DNA from 2 places in the Pseudomonas sp. B21-054 genome. Region 2 is predicted to be linked to the other one. Evidence: predicted binding sites of a transcription regulator. Region 2 holds the regulator's gene; the other holds the start of a gene.

Evidence for each region. Region 2 encodes FliA, which starts transcription of late flagellar genes. Its sites were predicted from a motif close to CTAAAGTTTNNNNNNNNNNNGCCGNTAA; they were not measured.
Region 1: flgM (flagellar biosynthesis anti-sigma factor FlgM) is a predicted target of FliA. The motif match lies at 3,464-3,491, and genes of this name have one in related genera.

Annotation. Positions count from the first base shown of each region.
Region 1 is NZ_CP087204.1:5,246,904-5,254,500, reverse strand. Features, by position in the region: gene LOY70_RS22760 (glutamine synthetase family protein) at 1-238, shown strand, start outside; gene LOY70_RS22755 (MFS transporter) at 308-1,693, shown strand; gene LOY70_RS22750 (flagellar brake protein) at 1,759-2,505, opposite strand; gene LOY70_RS22745 (flagella synthesis protein FlgN) at 2,598-3,065, opposite strand; gene flgM (flagellar biosynthesis anti-sigma factor FlgM) at 3,113-3,427, opposite strand; gene flgA (flagellar basal body P-ring formation chaperone FlgA) at 3,601-4,365, opposite strand; gene LOY70_RS22730 (chemotaxis protein CheV) at 4,444-5,370, shown strand; gene cheR (protein-glutamate O-methyltransferase CheR) at 5,424-6,251, shown strand; gene flgB (flagellar basal body rod protein FlgB) at 6,613-7,020, shown strand; gene flgC (flagellar basal body rod protein FlgC) at 7,024-7,467, shown strand; gene flgD (flagellar hook assembly protein FlgD) at 7,483-7,597, shown strand, end outside.
Region 2 is NZ_CP087204.1:1,865,034-1,872,630, forward strand. Features, by position in the region: gene flhA (flagellar biosynthesis protein FlhA) at 1-2,014, shown strand, start outside; gene flhF (flagellar biosynthesis protein FlhF) at 2,026-3,375, shown strand; gene fleN (flagellar synthesis regulator FleN) at 3,492-4,322, shown strand; gene fliA (RNA polymerase sigma factor FliA) at 4,319-5,062, shown strand; gene LOY70_RS08305 (chemotaxis response regulator CheY) at 5,229-5,600, shown strand; gene LOY70_RS08310 (protein phosphatase CheZ) at 5,619-6,404, shown strand; gene LOY70_RS08315 (chemotaxis protein CheA) at 6,435-7,597, shown strand, end outside.

The sequences.
Region 1 (7,597 bases), 3.4 Mb from region 2:
TGAACACCGGCTGGAACCGAGCGCCGCGATCCAGGGCGAATTCGAAGTGCCGGACAATCTGTCGCTGCCATGTACCTTGCATGCTGCCCTGGAGCGTCTGAAGCGTAGTCATTTGGCGAAGGAACTGTTCGGGACGGAGTTCATCGAAGGCTACATCGCCTCGAAGACCCTGGAACTGACCAGCTTCTTTGATGAAATCACGCCCTGGGAACGGCGTGTTCTAGCGGCCCAGGCATAACGAACCGTTGCATTAGGGCTATCGTCAACGATAGCCCTTACTTACCTCAAGGAGCCGCTCGGAACGCCGATGCGCCAAATCTGGAAACCTTTTCGAGCGCTTTATTTCGCCTCGCTGATGATGTTGATCGGCTCCGGCCTCTTGAGTACTTACCTCGCCTTGCGTCTGGCCGCCGACCACGTGGACAGCCTGTGGGTCGGTGCGCTGATGGCCGCCAACTATTTCGGCCTGGTGCTGGGCGGCAAGATCGGCCATCGGCTGATTGCCCGGGTCGGGCATATCCGCGCCTATTCGGCCTGCGCCGGGATCGTCGGTGCGGCGGTGCTGGGTCATGGCCTGGTGAACTGGCTGCCGGCGTGGATCGTGCTGCGGATGATTGTCGGCCTGGGCATGATGTGCCAGTACATGGTCATCGAGAGCTGGCTCAACGAGCAGGCCGATGCCAAGCAGCGCGGGACGGTGTTCAGCGGCTACATGATCGCTTCGTACCTGGGGCTGGTGCTGGGGCAACTGATTCTGGTCATGCACCCGGCCCTTGGCCTGGAGCTGCTGATGCTGGTGGCGCTGTGTTTTGCCCTGTGCCTGGTGCCAGTGGCGTTGACCCGGCGGATTCACCCGTCGGCGCTGCATCCGGCGCCGATGGAGCCGCGCTTCTTTATCAAGCGTGTGCCGCAGTCGTTGAGTACGGTGCTGGGCTCCGGGCTGATCGTTGGCTCGTTCTATGGCTTGGCACCGCTGTACGCCTCTCAGCAGGGCCTGTCGACCGAGCAGGTCGGTCTGTTCATGGGTAGCTGCATCTTCGCAGGGTTGCTGGTGCAGTGGCCGCTGGGCTGGCTGTCCGACCGTTATGACCGGGCGATGCTGATCCGCTGCTTTGCATTGTGTCTGGCGGTCTGTGCGCTGCCGTTGGCGATCCTGTCGAAGGTGCCACTGGAAGTCCTGTTCGTCGCGGGTTTTTTCTGCTCGCTGGTGCAGTTCTGTCTTTACCCGCTGGCGGTGGCATTTTCCAACGACCACGTCGAGGGTGATCGCCGGGTGTCACTGACGGCGATGCTGCTGGTGACCTACGGCGTGGGCGCCAGTATCGGGCCGCTGGTGGCCGGGGTGCTGATGAAGATGTTCGGCAGTCAGATGCTGTACGGCTTTTTCGCCTTCTTCGCGTTGGTGCTGGTGTGGCGGATCCGGCCGAAAGCGGTGACCAATCTGCATCAGGTCGATGACGCACCGCTGCATCACGTGGCGATGCCGGACAGCATGTCGAGTTCGCCGCTGGTGGCGTGCCTCGATCCGCGGGTGGATGAGCAGGTGGTGCAGGAACAGATGCAGGCACCGGCCACGCCGGACGTCGAGCCTGCGCCGGTTGCGGAGCCGGCCAGTGAAACCGATACCGAAGCTGCAGCTGCAGCTGCAACCGATGAGCCGCAGGCGCCCAGTTTTACCCAGGCCAGGCCTTGAAGCGGGCATAAAAAAACGGGCAGTCACCGCAAGGGACTGCCCGTTTTTTCATGGTGTGAAGAAGATCAGAGGTCGTCTTTATCGAAACGCCGGGCTTCGCGCTGCAACTGATAGACGAAGCGCTCAACCTGGCGCTGCACCAGGCCACTGATATTGTGGAAGCGCACACCGGCGAAGGTGGTGTTGATCCTTTCTTCGAAGTGCAGGTAACGCAGTTCTACCGGCGCGGTCATGTTGCCAAAGGGCAAGCCCGCGATGAAGCGCTCGTAGACCTGGCCCAGTTGCAGGCGCGCAGTAATGTCGCCTTCAAAGCGCAGCTTGCAACCGGTGGCGGAAATATCCAGCAGCTTGCCGTTTACCGGTGACTTGAGCTTGTCGCCAGCCAGTTCGACGTCCACCAGTTGCGCCAGTTTCAGGGCGGCGCGGAAGGCGTTGCGGCGTTGGTGGTAAACCACTTCGTCGGGCATGGCGCCGCGATAGCTGCGACCGTCTTTGGATTCATTGATGGTCAGCGGACCATTGCCTTCCCATGCAATGCGTACACCGTCATGAAAACCCTCGACACGAAACGGCTCGCCCGCCAACAGGAAGCGTTCACCGTCCCGTGGGATCATTTCGTCCAGGGCGATGGCGTTGCTCTCACGATCGACGTCCACCAAATAGCTCTGGAAGCGCTGGGTGCGTTCGTGGAAGGTAATGATCAGCGGGTCGTGGCTATCTTGCAGCATCCGCAGGTTGCCGGCGATTTCCAGGGGCGTGGTGAGGACCATGGGTGGCTGCGGAGCATCATCCGCGTTTGAGTCATTGAACACGGTGGGTCAATCTCCAGGCAAAATACGACTACAAATAGCCAGCATTTTGCCAGCATGTGGCGCGCGTTGATAGAGCGCAAGCATAGTGGGTTTCATGCCTGGCTGAGCGGGCGATGCTTGACCATCCGGGCGGTCGAGCCGCTGGCGTCATAAAGCGTCGGGATTTCGCCGCCATTGAGGATGCGCAACTGGTTGGCGGTCGCGGCCTGCTGGGTCTGGATCGATTGGCCATTGCGCGCGTTGGCGGCCTGGCACTGGGCCAGTAGGTCATTGAGCACTTGGCTCTGGGACAACAGCTGATCGCCAATCGATGATTGGCTGGCCAGTTGTTCAAGGCCGCTATTATTGGTAGGCAAGTTGAGGCTGGCGAGGATCTCGCTGCGCTTGCGGCCATGCTGATCGAGCAAAATGATCAATGCCTGTTTCTGCGCCAGAATGGTTTCCAGCAGCGGCATGTCGCGACCGTGCAGCGCCAGTGACTCGGCCTGCAATAACTCCAGCAATTGTTGTGCTGGAGCAAAGTCGTCGGTAATCAGTTGCAGTAAATTAGTGTCGTGCATGGCTGGCCTTGGGTCTTAGCGTCCAAAAGCCTGGCGCTGGCGGCGGCCTAGCGCTGGGCTTCGAAGTTGAGCAGTTTGCTGGCTACGCGGTTGCTGTCGACTTTATAGCTGCCATCGGCGATTGCTGCTTTCAACTCGGCCACGCGGGCGTTGTCGACGACAGGTTGATCGCGCAGCTTGTCAGTGACCTTCTGCAACTGCTGAGCCTCATTGCTGAGGTGTACCGACTCCCCGTTGCTGACAGTGCTGGCCTGTTCGGCCGGTACGGACTTGCCGGCTTCGGTAGTTTCCTGGCTGGCCTTGGTGCGCGTAGTGCCTGTCAACGGTGAAGAGCTGTTTAAACGATTGAAATCGATGACCATGGTAAAAAACCTCTGGGTATTTGGACGCTTGCCATGTTTTCGGCCATTCCCAAAAAAACTTTAGGCTCATTTATTCAATGAACGTGCGCACGTCTGCGCTTGCCTTTGCGTAAGGCACAGTCTAGGGAACACCCGGGTCAAGCGCCAGCTCTCTACCCATTTCTACCCGATCGCTACATAGCCACTTCCACTTGGCCAGGTGCTATTACCTGCGCCTTGATAACCCGTTGGGAATTGAGGTTTTTTACCCGAATCTGTTCACGCATGCCGCCTTTGGACAGGGCTTCGCCCGGCATCCGCACGGCCAGGGTCCCGCTGCGGGCGGTGATGACCACCTGATCGCCTTTGCGGATCACTTCGGCCTGTTCCAGGTGCACCAGGGTAATGACCTGATCGGCGACCATTGGTCGGACAAGTTTCTGACCGATCGCCTGATCGACGGAGGTCAGGAAACCCTGGGTGATCTGGCTGATGTCCCGTTCACGCAGCATCACGTCTTGAGGCTCGACAATTCCGGCCCGCTTGAGCGGACGGGTGGTGGTGACAATTTCGCGGAACAGGCGCACTTGAGCGGGTACGAACACCGTCCAGGGCGCGGCGCTGTCGCAACGAACCTTCACTGTGACCCGGCCCAGGGGCCTGGCCGGGCTCTCCAGTGATGCAGTCAATTCCTTGTCGCACATTGGCATGCGTAGGCGCGGATCGAGTTGATTGACTTCGATTTCGTAGCGACCTTCGGTTTGACTGGTGGCCAGATAGTCTTCTACGGTGAATTCAAGAAAGCCCTGAGTGACGCCGATAAGGAGATCAGGCAAGGTAACCGGAACATCAGCATGGGCAGGACCGCCCGAAGCGAACAGGCAGGCAGCCAACAGTGCACCGAGCCAATGGCGGCAGCGAGTGATCAGGCGTCGAGAAAATGTCGTTTGTGCGTTCATGCCGGTTGAATAGCAAGCCCCGTGCCGTTTAGTGATGAATGCGCGTCGGACACATTAGCGTTAGGTAGGAGTCAGGGCATGGCGGGAGTAATGGACTCGGTAAACCAGCGTACACAGCTGGTTGGTCAGAATCGCCTGGAGCTGTTGCTGTTCCGTCTCGATGGGCAGCAATTGTATGGAATTAACGTATTCAAGGTCCGCGAGGTGCTGCAATGTCCTAAGCTGACCCTAATGCCCAAGTCCAATCCCGTCGTGTGCGGTGTAGCGAATATCCGGGGCGCGACCATCCCGATTCTCGACCTGGCCATGGCGACCGGTTCCGGCCGGCTGCTGGACCAGAGCAATCCGTTCGTGATCATCACCGAGTACAACACCAAGACCCAGGGTTTCCTGGTTCGCTCGGTGGAACGCATCGTCAACATGAACTGGGAAGAGATTCATCCACCGCCCAAGGGCACCGGCCGCGATCACTACCTGACGGCGGTGACTCGGGTTGATAACCAGTTGGTGGAAATCATCGACGTGGAAAAAATCCTCGCCGAGGTGGCGCCGACCACGGAGACTATTTCCTTGGGTGTGGTGGATGCCGAAACCCAGCACAAGGCGATTTCGCTGCGGGTACTGACCGTCGATGATTCTTCGGTGGCACGTAAGCAGGTCACCCGGTGTCTACAAACGATCGGCGTTGAAGTGGTAGCACTGAACGATGGACGGCAGGCATTGGATTACCTGCGTGCGTTGGTCGATGAAGGCAAGAAGCCGGAAGAGGAGTTCCTGATGATGATCTCCGACATCGAGATGCCGGAGATGGACGGGTACACCCTGACTTCGGAAATCCGCAACGACCCGCGTATGCAAAAGTTGCATATCATCTTGCATACCTCGTTGTCCGGGGTGTTCAACCAGGCGATGGTCAAGAAAGTCGGTGCCGACGATTTCCTGGCCAAGTTCCGGCCCGATGACCTGGCTTCCCGGGTAGTCGATCGGATCAAGGCAGCAGAATAAAGGTTGGGCGCGCTGTGCGCCCGGCAAGCCAACACAATGAAAGAGGCGGTATTTTGTCTACGGGTAATTTGGATTTCGAACAGTTCCGGGTCTTCCTGGAAAAAGCCTGTGGCATTTTGCTTGGTGAGAACAAGCAATACCTGGTGTCGAGCCGTCTCAACAAGTTGATGGAGCAACAGGGCCTTAAATCGTTGGGTGAACTGGTGCAGCGTATCCAGACCCAGCCGCGCAGCGGTTTGCGCGAGATGGTGGTGGACGCCATGACCACTAACGAAACCTTGTGGTTTCGTGACACCTATCCATTCGAGGTGTTGAAGAACAGGGTGTTGCCGGCGGCCATCAAGGCCAGCCCGGGTCAACGCCTGCGGATCTGGTCGGCGGCCTGCTCGTCGGGGCAGGAACCCTATTCGCTGTCGATGACCATCGACGAGTTCGAGCGCTCCAACCTGGGCCAGTTGAAAGGCGGCGTGCAGATCGTCGCCACCGACCTGTCCGGGACCATGCTCAATAACTGCAAGACTGGCGAGTACGACAGCCTGGCCATCGGCCGTGGTTTGTCGCCGGACCGCCTGCAACGCTACTTCGACCCGAAAGGGCCGGGCAAGTGGGTGGTCAAGGCACCGATCAAGAGCCGGGTGGAGTTTCGCTCGTTCAACCTGCTGGACAGCTACGCCAGCCTGGGCAAGTTCGACATCGTGTTCTGCCGCAACGTGCTGATCTACTTTTCCGCTGAGGTGAAGAAAGACATCCTGCTGCGTATCCACAGCACCCTCAAGCCCGGCGGCTACCTGTTCCTCGGCGCCTCCGAAGCGTTGAACGGTTTGCCGGATCATTATCAGATGGTCCAGTGCAGTCCGGGGATCATTTACCAGGCGAAGTGATTCGCAGGGGTTGTCAAAAAACGGGAGTCCCCAGGGGCTCCCGTTTTTTTATGCCCGCTAATTTCCTCCCTATCACCCTTATCCCTGTGGGAGCGAGCTTGCTCGCGATAGCAGTTTGGCAGGCGACATCAATGTTGACTGACACACCGCTATCGCGAGCAAGCTCGCTCCCACATTTTTGACCTCTGTTGCCTGGATGAAAGCGGCAGAAAAGCGGCAGCCAGCGGAAGCCGATTGCCGCTTTTCTGGCATTGCCGCTTTGCCGATGCCCGCAAAGCCCCGGTTTATGGGGTTTTTGAAAGTGGCACGACGCTTGCTAAGTTCATCGTACGTAAATTCTGGTCACCCAAAGGTTTCCGACATGAGCATCAGCTTCGATAAAGCGCTCGGTATCCACGAACAGGCCCTGAGCTTCCGCGCCCAGCGTGCCGAAGTCCTGGCCAACAACATCGCCAACGCCGACACCCCGAACTATAAGGCTCGGGACCTGGATTTCTCTAAAGTGCTCGCCGAGCAGAACGAGAAGACCAAGAACGGCCACTTCGCCTTGAACATGACCAACAGCCGTCATATCGAAGCCGAAGGCCTGGGCAATGGCGACGAATCGCTGATGTACCGCACGCCGATGCAACCTTCGATCGACCAGAACACCGTGGACGCTCAACTGGAACAGTCCAACTACGCGGAAAACTCCGTGAACTTCCAGGCCAGCTTCACCCTGCTCAACAGCAAATTCAAAGGGCTGGTATCGGCCCTGCGTGGAGAGTAAGTCATGTCGATCGCGAGCGTATTTAACATCGCCGGCAGTGCCATGAGTGCCCAGACCACTCGCCTGAACACCGTCGCCAGTAACATCGCCAACGCCGAGACCGTTTCGTCGAGCATCGACCAGACCTACCGTGCCCGTCACCCGGTATTCGCCACCATGTACCAGGGCGGCCAGTCTGGCGGCAGCGACTCGCTGTTCCAGAACCAGGACGCCGCCGGCCAGGGTGTGCAGGTGCTCGGCGTGGTCGAAGACCAGAGCAACCTCGAGGCACGTTACGAGCCGAACCATCCGGCCGCTGACGCCAAGGGCTACGTCTACTACCCGAACGTCAACGTCGTCGAAGAAATGGCCGACATGATTTCCGCCAGTCGTTCGTTCCAGACCAACGCCGAAATGATGAACACCGCCAAAACCATGATGCAGAAGGTCCTGACCCTCGGTCAGTGATAAGGGGCGAGTCACATGAGCGTTACCAACACCACCAGCGGCTTGAGCCTCAACGAGATCCTCGCCAATTCCTCGGTCAAGACCAACAACACCTCCGATACCCTCGGGTCAATGACAGGTGCGGCGACCG
Region 2 (7,597 bases):
GCCGCCGTTCCTGCTGGACGTGTTCTTCACGTTCAACATCGCCCTGTCGATCGTGGTGCTTCTGGTATGCGTCTACGCCTTGCGGCCGCTGGATTTCGCGGTGTTCCCGACCATTCTGCTGGTGGCGACATTGATGCGCCTGGCGCTGAACGTGGCATCGACCCGGGTGGTCATGCTCCATGGCCAGGAAGGTCACGCCGCCGCTGGTAAGGTGATCCAGGCCTTCGGCGAGGTGGTGATCGGCGGTAACTACGTGGTTGGTATCGTGGTCTTCGCCATTTTGATGATCATCAACTTCGTCGTGGTGACCAAGGGCGCCGGGCGAATCTCCGAGGTGAGCGCGCGGTTCACCCTCGATGCGATGCCCGGCAAGCAAATGGCGATCGACGCGGACCTCAACGCCGGCCTGATCGACCAGGGCCAGGCCAAGCTGCGCCGTCTGGAAGTGGCCCAGGAAGCCGAGTTCTACGGTTCCATGGACGGCGCCAGCAAGTTCGTACGCGGTGACGCCATCGCCGGCCTGCTGATTTTGTTCATCAACCTGATCGGCGGCATGGCCGTCGGTATCTTCCAACACAACATGACTTTCGGCGACGCCGGCAAGGTTTACGCCTTGCTGACCATCGGTGACGGTTTGGTGGCGCAATTGCCATCACTGTTGTTATCCACAGCCGCCGCGATCATGGTGACCCGCGCTTCGGGGTCCGAAGACATGGGCAAGCAGATCGGCCGGCAGATGTTCGCCTCGCCCAAGGCCCTGGCGGTTGCCGCCGGCCTGATGGCGGTGATGGGCCTGGTGCCTGGCATGCCACACTTTTCCTTCTTGAGCATGGCGGCCCTGGCGGCGGGTGGCGCCTACCTGTTCTGGAAGAAGCAGAACGTGCAGAAGGTCCAGGCCCTGCAAGAGGTCAAGCGCCAGCAGGAACTGCTGCCATCGCCAGCCCGCGCCATGGAAACCAAGGAGCTGGGCTGGGACGACGTGACGCCCATCGACATGATCGGCCTGGAAGTCGGTTACCGCCTGATTCCATTGGTCGACCGCAACCAGGGCGGTCAATTGCTGGCGCGGATCAAGGGCGTGCGCAAGAAATTGTCCCAGGACTTGGGCTTCCTGATGCCCACCGTGCATATCCGCGACAACCTCGACCTGGCGCCGAGCGCCTACCGCTTGACGCTGATGGGCGTGATCTTGGCCGAAGCCGAGATCTACCCGGATCGCGAGCTGGCGATCAACCCGGGGCAGGTCTACGGCTCGCTCAACGGCATCACCGCCAAGGATCCGGCTTTTGGCCTGGAAGCGGTGTGGATCGAAATCAGCCAGCGGGCCCAGGCTCAGTCCCTCGGCTACACCGTGGTGGACGCCAGCACCGTCGTGGCGACCCACTTGAACCAGATTCTGTACAAGCACTCCAGCGAGCTGATCGGCCACGAAGAAGTCCAGCAACTCCTGCAAGTACTGGCCAAAGGCTCGCCAAAGCTGGCGGAAGAGCTGGTGCCGGGCGTGGTGTCGTTGTCACAATTGCTCAAGGTGTTGCAGGCGCTGTTGGCCGAACAGGTGCCTGTTCGCGACATTCGCAGCATTGCCGAGGCCATCGCCAACAACGCGTCCAAGAGTCAAGATACCGCCGCCCTGGTGGCTGCGGTTCGGGTCGGCGTATCCCGCGCAATCGTCCAAAGCATTGTAGGCACTGAGTCTGAGCTGCCTGTGATCACTCTGGAGCCAAGGTTGGAACAGATATTGCTCAATAGTCTTCAGAAGGCAGGACAAGGCTCGGAAGAGGGTGTTCTGCTGGAGCCAAGCATGGCTGAGAAGCTGCAGCGTTCGCTGATCGATGCAGCCCAGCGGCAGGAGATGCAAGGCCAACCGGTGATCCTGCTGGTGGCCGGCCCGATTCGCGCGATGCTCTCGCGATTCGGTCGCCTCGCGGTCCCGGGGTTGCATGTGCTGGCGTACCAGGAAATACCGGACAACAAGCAAGTGACCATCGTTGCGACAGTAGGGCCCAACGGCTGAGGTAGTGGTTTATGCAAGTGAAGCGTTTTTTCGCCGCCGATATGCGTCAGGCCATGAAGCTGGTTCGTGACGAGCTGGGCGCTGAAGCCGCCATTATTGGCAATCGCCGGATCGCTGGCGGTGTCGAGCTGACGGCGGCCCTGGATTACAAATTGTCGGCGCTGGCCCCGCGCGTTCCAAACATGGAACTCGAGGATGAGCTGCGCAAGACCCAATCGCGTATCGCCAGCGCCCAGGCCGAATTGAGCCTGCGCAGCAGCGAAGGCCAGGCCAGCGCGGGCACCAATCGTCAATTGTTCGCCGGTCAGCCGCTGACGGCCGGCCTGCCGTTGACCGCCGCCGAGCCGCTGATCGAGCAGGCCCAGGTCGAGCCACGTCGTCCGGCACCGGCTCCGGCCGCGCCAGGCGCGGGTATCGACCCGCGTGCCTTGGACTCGATGCGCTTTGAACTCAACAGCCTGCGTGAACTGATGGAAGTCCAGCTTGGCTCCCTGGCCTGGAACCAGCTGCAAGGCAGCCGTCCAGCCCAGGCCAACCTGTGGCGTCGCCTGCAACGCATTGGCCTGTCCGGCCCGTTGTCCCGGGACCTGCTGGCGCTGATCAACGGTATCGAAGAACCTCGCCAGGCCTGGCGCATGTTGCTGGCGCACCTGGCGCGGATGATTGCTACACCGGAAGTCGAACCGCTGGAAGAGGGTGGAGTGATTGCGATGGTCGGCCCTGCCGGCATGGGCAAGACCACCACCCTGGCCAAGCTCGCCGCCCGTTATGTACTCAAGTACGGTGCCCAGAGCATTGCCCTGGTGAGCATGGACAGTTTCCGCATCGGCGCTCAGGAACAACTCAAGACCTTGGGCCGGATCCTCAATGTGTCGGTGACCCATGTGGATCCGGGCCAGTCCCTGGCCCAGGCACTGGAACCACTGCTGCGCAAACGCGTCGTGCTGATCGATACCGCCGGCCTGCAAGCCAGCGATCCGGCCCTGCGCATGCAGCTCGAAAGCCTGGCCGGGCGCGGCATTCGGTCAAAAAATTATCTCGTGTTGGCAACCACCAGCCAAAAGCAGGTTCTAACCGCCGCGTACCACAGCTACAAACGCTGCGGGCTAGCCGGCTGCATCCTGACTAAGCTGGACGAAACGGCAAGCCTGGGCGAGGTGTTGAGCCTGGCGATCGGTCATGAACTACCGGTGGCCTATCTGACCGACGGACCGCGGATCCCGGATGATTTGCATCTGCCGCGCCGTCATCAACTGGTCAGTCGTGCCGTGAGTGTGCAAATGCAGGAAGAACCCAGCGAGGAAGCCATGGCTGACATGTTCGCTGACATCTACCACAGCCCGACCAAACAGGTCGGCTGAGGTAATCATGAATATTTTTTGTACCTACATCGATGGTCTGCCATGCATTGTTCCGAATGGGAACGCGCAGCCAGTAATGTGGCCTCCGTCTAAGTAAGACAAGGTAAAGAACGAACATGGGCAGCATGCATCCCGTACAGGTGATCGCGGTGACCGGCGGCAAAGGTGGCGTCGGGAAGACTAACGTGTCAGTGAACTTGTCCCTGGCTCTGGCAGAGCTTGGCCGACGGGTCATGCTGCTGGACGCCGACCTGGGCCTGGCGAACGTCGATGTGCTGCTGGGGCTCACCCCCAAGCGCACGCTGGCGGACGTCATCGAAGGTCGCTGCGAACTGCGCGACGTGCTGCTGCAGGGGCCAGGCGGTATTCGCATCGTGCCGGCGGCCTCTGGCACCCAGAGCATGGTTCATCTGACCCCGGCCCAGCACGCGGGCCTGATCCAGGCCTTCAGCGACATCGGTGACAACCTCGATGTGCTGGTGATCGACACCGCAGCCGGTATCGGTGACTCGGTCGTCAGTTTCGTCCGCGCCGCCCAGGAAGTACTGCTGGTGGTCTGCGACGAACCGACGTCCATCACCGACGCCTACGCCCTGATCAAGTTATTGAACCGTGACTACGGCATGAACCGCTTCCGCGTCCTGGCCAACATGGCCCAGAGCCCGCAGGAAGGGCGCAACCTGTTCGCCAAGTTGACCAAGGTCACCGATCGCTTCCTGGACGTCGCCCTACAATACGTCGGCGCCGTGCCGTACGACGAAAGCGTACGCAAGGCCGTCCAGAAGCAACGTGCCGTTTATGAAGCTTTTCCCCGTTCCAAATGCGCGCTGGCGTTCAAGGCGATCGCCCAGAAGGTCGACACCTGGCCACTGCCGGCCAACCCTCGCGGGCATCTGGAATTTTTCGTCGAGCGTCTTGTGCAACAAACAGCAGGGCCCGTGCTATGACTGCCAGCGGTTACAACCATCTCTACAAAAAATCGGCACGGGACGCCCAATACGAACTGATTGAGCGTTATGCGCCACTGGTCAAGCGTATCGCCTATCACTTGTTGGCGCGGTTGCCGGCCAGTGTCCAGGTCGAGGACTTGATCCAGGCGGGCATGATCGGCCTGCTCGAAGTATCGAATAAATACGATGCGAGCAAGGGCGCCAGTTTCGAGACGTATGCCGGTATTCGCATCCGTGGGGCGATGCTCGATGAAGTCCGCAAGGGCGATTGGGCACCGCGTTCGGTGCACCGTAATACCCGTATGGTCAGTGACGCGATTCGCGCTATTGAAGCTAAAACCGGGCGTGACGCTAAAGATCACGAGGTTGCGGCCGAACTCCAGTTGAGTCTCGATGATTATTACGGGATTTTGAACGATACCTTGGGCAGCCGCCTGTTCAGTTTCGACGACCTGTTGCAGGACGGCGAACACGAAGGGCTGCACGAGGACAATGCGAGTGCTCACATGGAGCCGTCGCGTGACCTGGAAGATGAGCGTTTCCAGAGCGCGCTGGCGGATGCGATTGCCAATTTGCCGGAGCGTGAGCGACTGGTCTTGGCGTTGTACTACGACGAAGAGCTGAATCTCAAGGAAATCGGTGAGGTCCTGGGGGTCAGCGAATCGCGGGTCAGCCAGTTACACAGCCAGTGCGCGGCCCGTTTGCGGGGGCGTTTGGGGGAGTGGCGAGCGCGCTGACTGCAGTGTGGGGACACTGCGAACGAGGTTGGTCTGGCAAGCACTGCGCCAGTCTCCATTCGCGGGGCTCCAGACCGTTGTCGAGTGTTGTGCCGGATTGATTGAAATGGCGCGTTCAGGTGCTGGACGCGTTTAAGACTGCTTGGAGGTCGAATTGGACAAGAACATGAAAATCCTCATCGTTGATGACTTCTCAACGATGCGGCGGATCATAAAAAACCTGTTGCGTGACCTTGGGTTCACCAACACGGTCGAGGCCGACGATGGCACCACTGCCATTCCGGTCCTCAACAGCGGGAGCATCGACTTTCTGGTGACTGACTGGAACATGCCCGGCATGACCGGTATCGACTTGCTGCGCCATGTGCGCGCCGACGAAAAACTCAAGCACCTTCCCGTGCTGATGGTGACTGCCGAAGCCAAGCGCGAGCAGATCATCGAAGCGGCTCAGGCCGGTGTAAACGGCTATGTGGTCAAACCCTTCACGGCCCAGGCGTTGAAAGAGAAGATCGAGAAAATCTTCGAACGCATCGGTTAACCGCGCCACGGGGGAGCTATGGATAACGAATCTTCAATGGGCGATTTTGAATCGACCCTGAAAAAACATGCCCGCGAACTGGTCGACAGCCTTGAAAAAGGTCGTTTTGGCGATGCGGTTCAAATGATCCATGAGCTCAACCAGACCCGTGACCGGGGTCTGTATCAGGAAGTGGGCAAGCTCACGCGTGAATTGCACAGCGCCATTGTCAATTTCCAGATCGACCCGAACATGCCCCAGGCCGAGGAAGTCTCGCAGATCACCGACGCCACCGAGCGTCTGGGTTATGTGGTCAAGCTGACCGAGGCCGCAGCGAACCGCACCATGGACCTGGTGGAAAGCGCAACGCCGCTGGTCAATGGCCTGAGCGAGGAAGCCCAGGCCTTGAGCACCGACTGGGGTCGGTTCATGCGGCGCGAAGTCGGCGCTGAGGAGTTTCGGGACCTGGCCCGGCGGGTCGACGGTTTCCTGACGCGTAGCAGCGCCGATAGCCGCGCGGTGGCAAGCAATCTCAACGACATTCTGCTGGCTCAGGACTATCAAGACCTGACCGGTCAGGTGATCAAGCGCGTGACCCAATTGGTCACCGAAGTCGAAAGTAATCTGCTCAAACTGGTGTTGATGGCCAGCCAGGTCGACCGCTTTGCAGGCATCGAACACGACCGTGAAGCGATCCTTGCTGAAAAAGATCCACAAAAACATCTCTCTCAGGGTGAAGGTCCGCAGATTCATGCCGATAAAAGAGAAGACGTTATGTCCGGTCAGGACGATGTGGACGATTTGCTGTCCAGCCTTGGATTCTGAGTTTTAGCCCTGTTTTAGGAGCAGCCATTAATGAGCTTCGGCGCCGATGAAGAGATCCTTCAGGATTTCCTGGTTGAGGCCGGCGAGATTCTAGAGCAACTGTCTGAACAACTGGTCGAGCTGGAAAGCCGACCGGATGATGCGGACTTGCTCAATGCAATTTTTCGCGGTTTCCACACTGTAAAAGGAGGCGCCGGCTTCCTCCAGCTCAATGAGCTGGTGGAGTGCTGCCACATTGCCGAGAACGTGTTTGACATCCTGCGCAAGGGTGAACGCCGCGTTGATTCGGAACTGATGGACGTGGTGCTTGAAGCGCTGGATGCGGTCAATAGCATGTTCAGCGAAGTGCGTGAGCGCTCGCCGATCACCGCGGCCACGCCTGAGTTGCTCGCTGCGCTGGCACGCCTGGCGGAGCCGCAATCGGCGGACGAACCCGCTCCGGCTGTCGAGGCCGCCGTTGAAGAACCGGTCGCCGAGGAATCGGGCGACATCACCGATAACGAATTTGAACAGTTGCTGGACTCGCTGAACGCCGTCAAGGCCCAGGCCGAGGCCCCGACAGCGTCGGTAGCCCCTGCTGCGCCCGCCAATGTGACTGCTGCCGCCAGTGATGAAATCACCGACGACGAGTTCGAGTCGTTGCTCGACCAGCTCCATGGCAAAGGCCAGTTCGCTCCCGATGCAGCCGTCCCAGCGGCGGCCCCGGCCGCCCCGAAAGCGGCGGGCGACAACTCCGACATCACCGACGACGAATTCGAAGCCTTGCTCGATCAGTTGCACGGCAAGGGCACGTTTGCCGTTGACGCGCTGGATTCGGCGATTGCTTCCGCGCCGAAACCGGCCAAGCCTACCGCCGCCGCGGCTGGCAGTGACCTGATCAGCGACCACGAATTCGAATCGCTGCTCGACGAACTGCATGGCAAAGGCAAGTTCACTGAAGTCGGTACGGCTGCCGCAGCGCCTGCTGGCGCGGCTGCCGCGCCGACGGCCAAGGCTGCTGCGCCCAAACCCGCTGCCAAGGCTCCTGAGCCCAAGGCCGAGACACCCAAGACCGAAACGTCCAAGCCTGCTCCGGCCGCTGCCCCTGCAGCCGCCCGGGCTCCGGCGGCTCCACCCGCGGAAAAACCCGCCAGCGAAGCCGAGACCACCGTTCGGGTCGACACTGCGCGCCTGGACGAGATCATGAACATGGT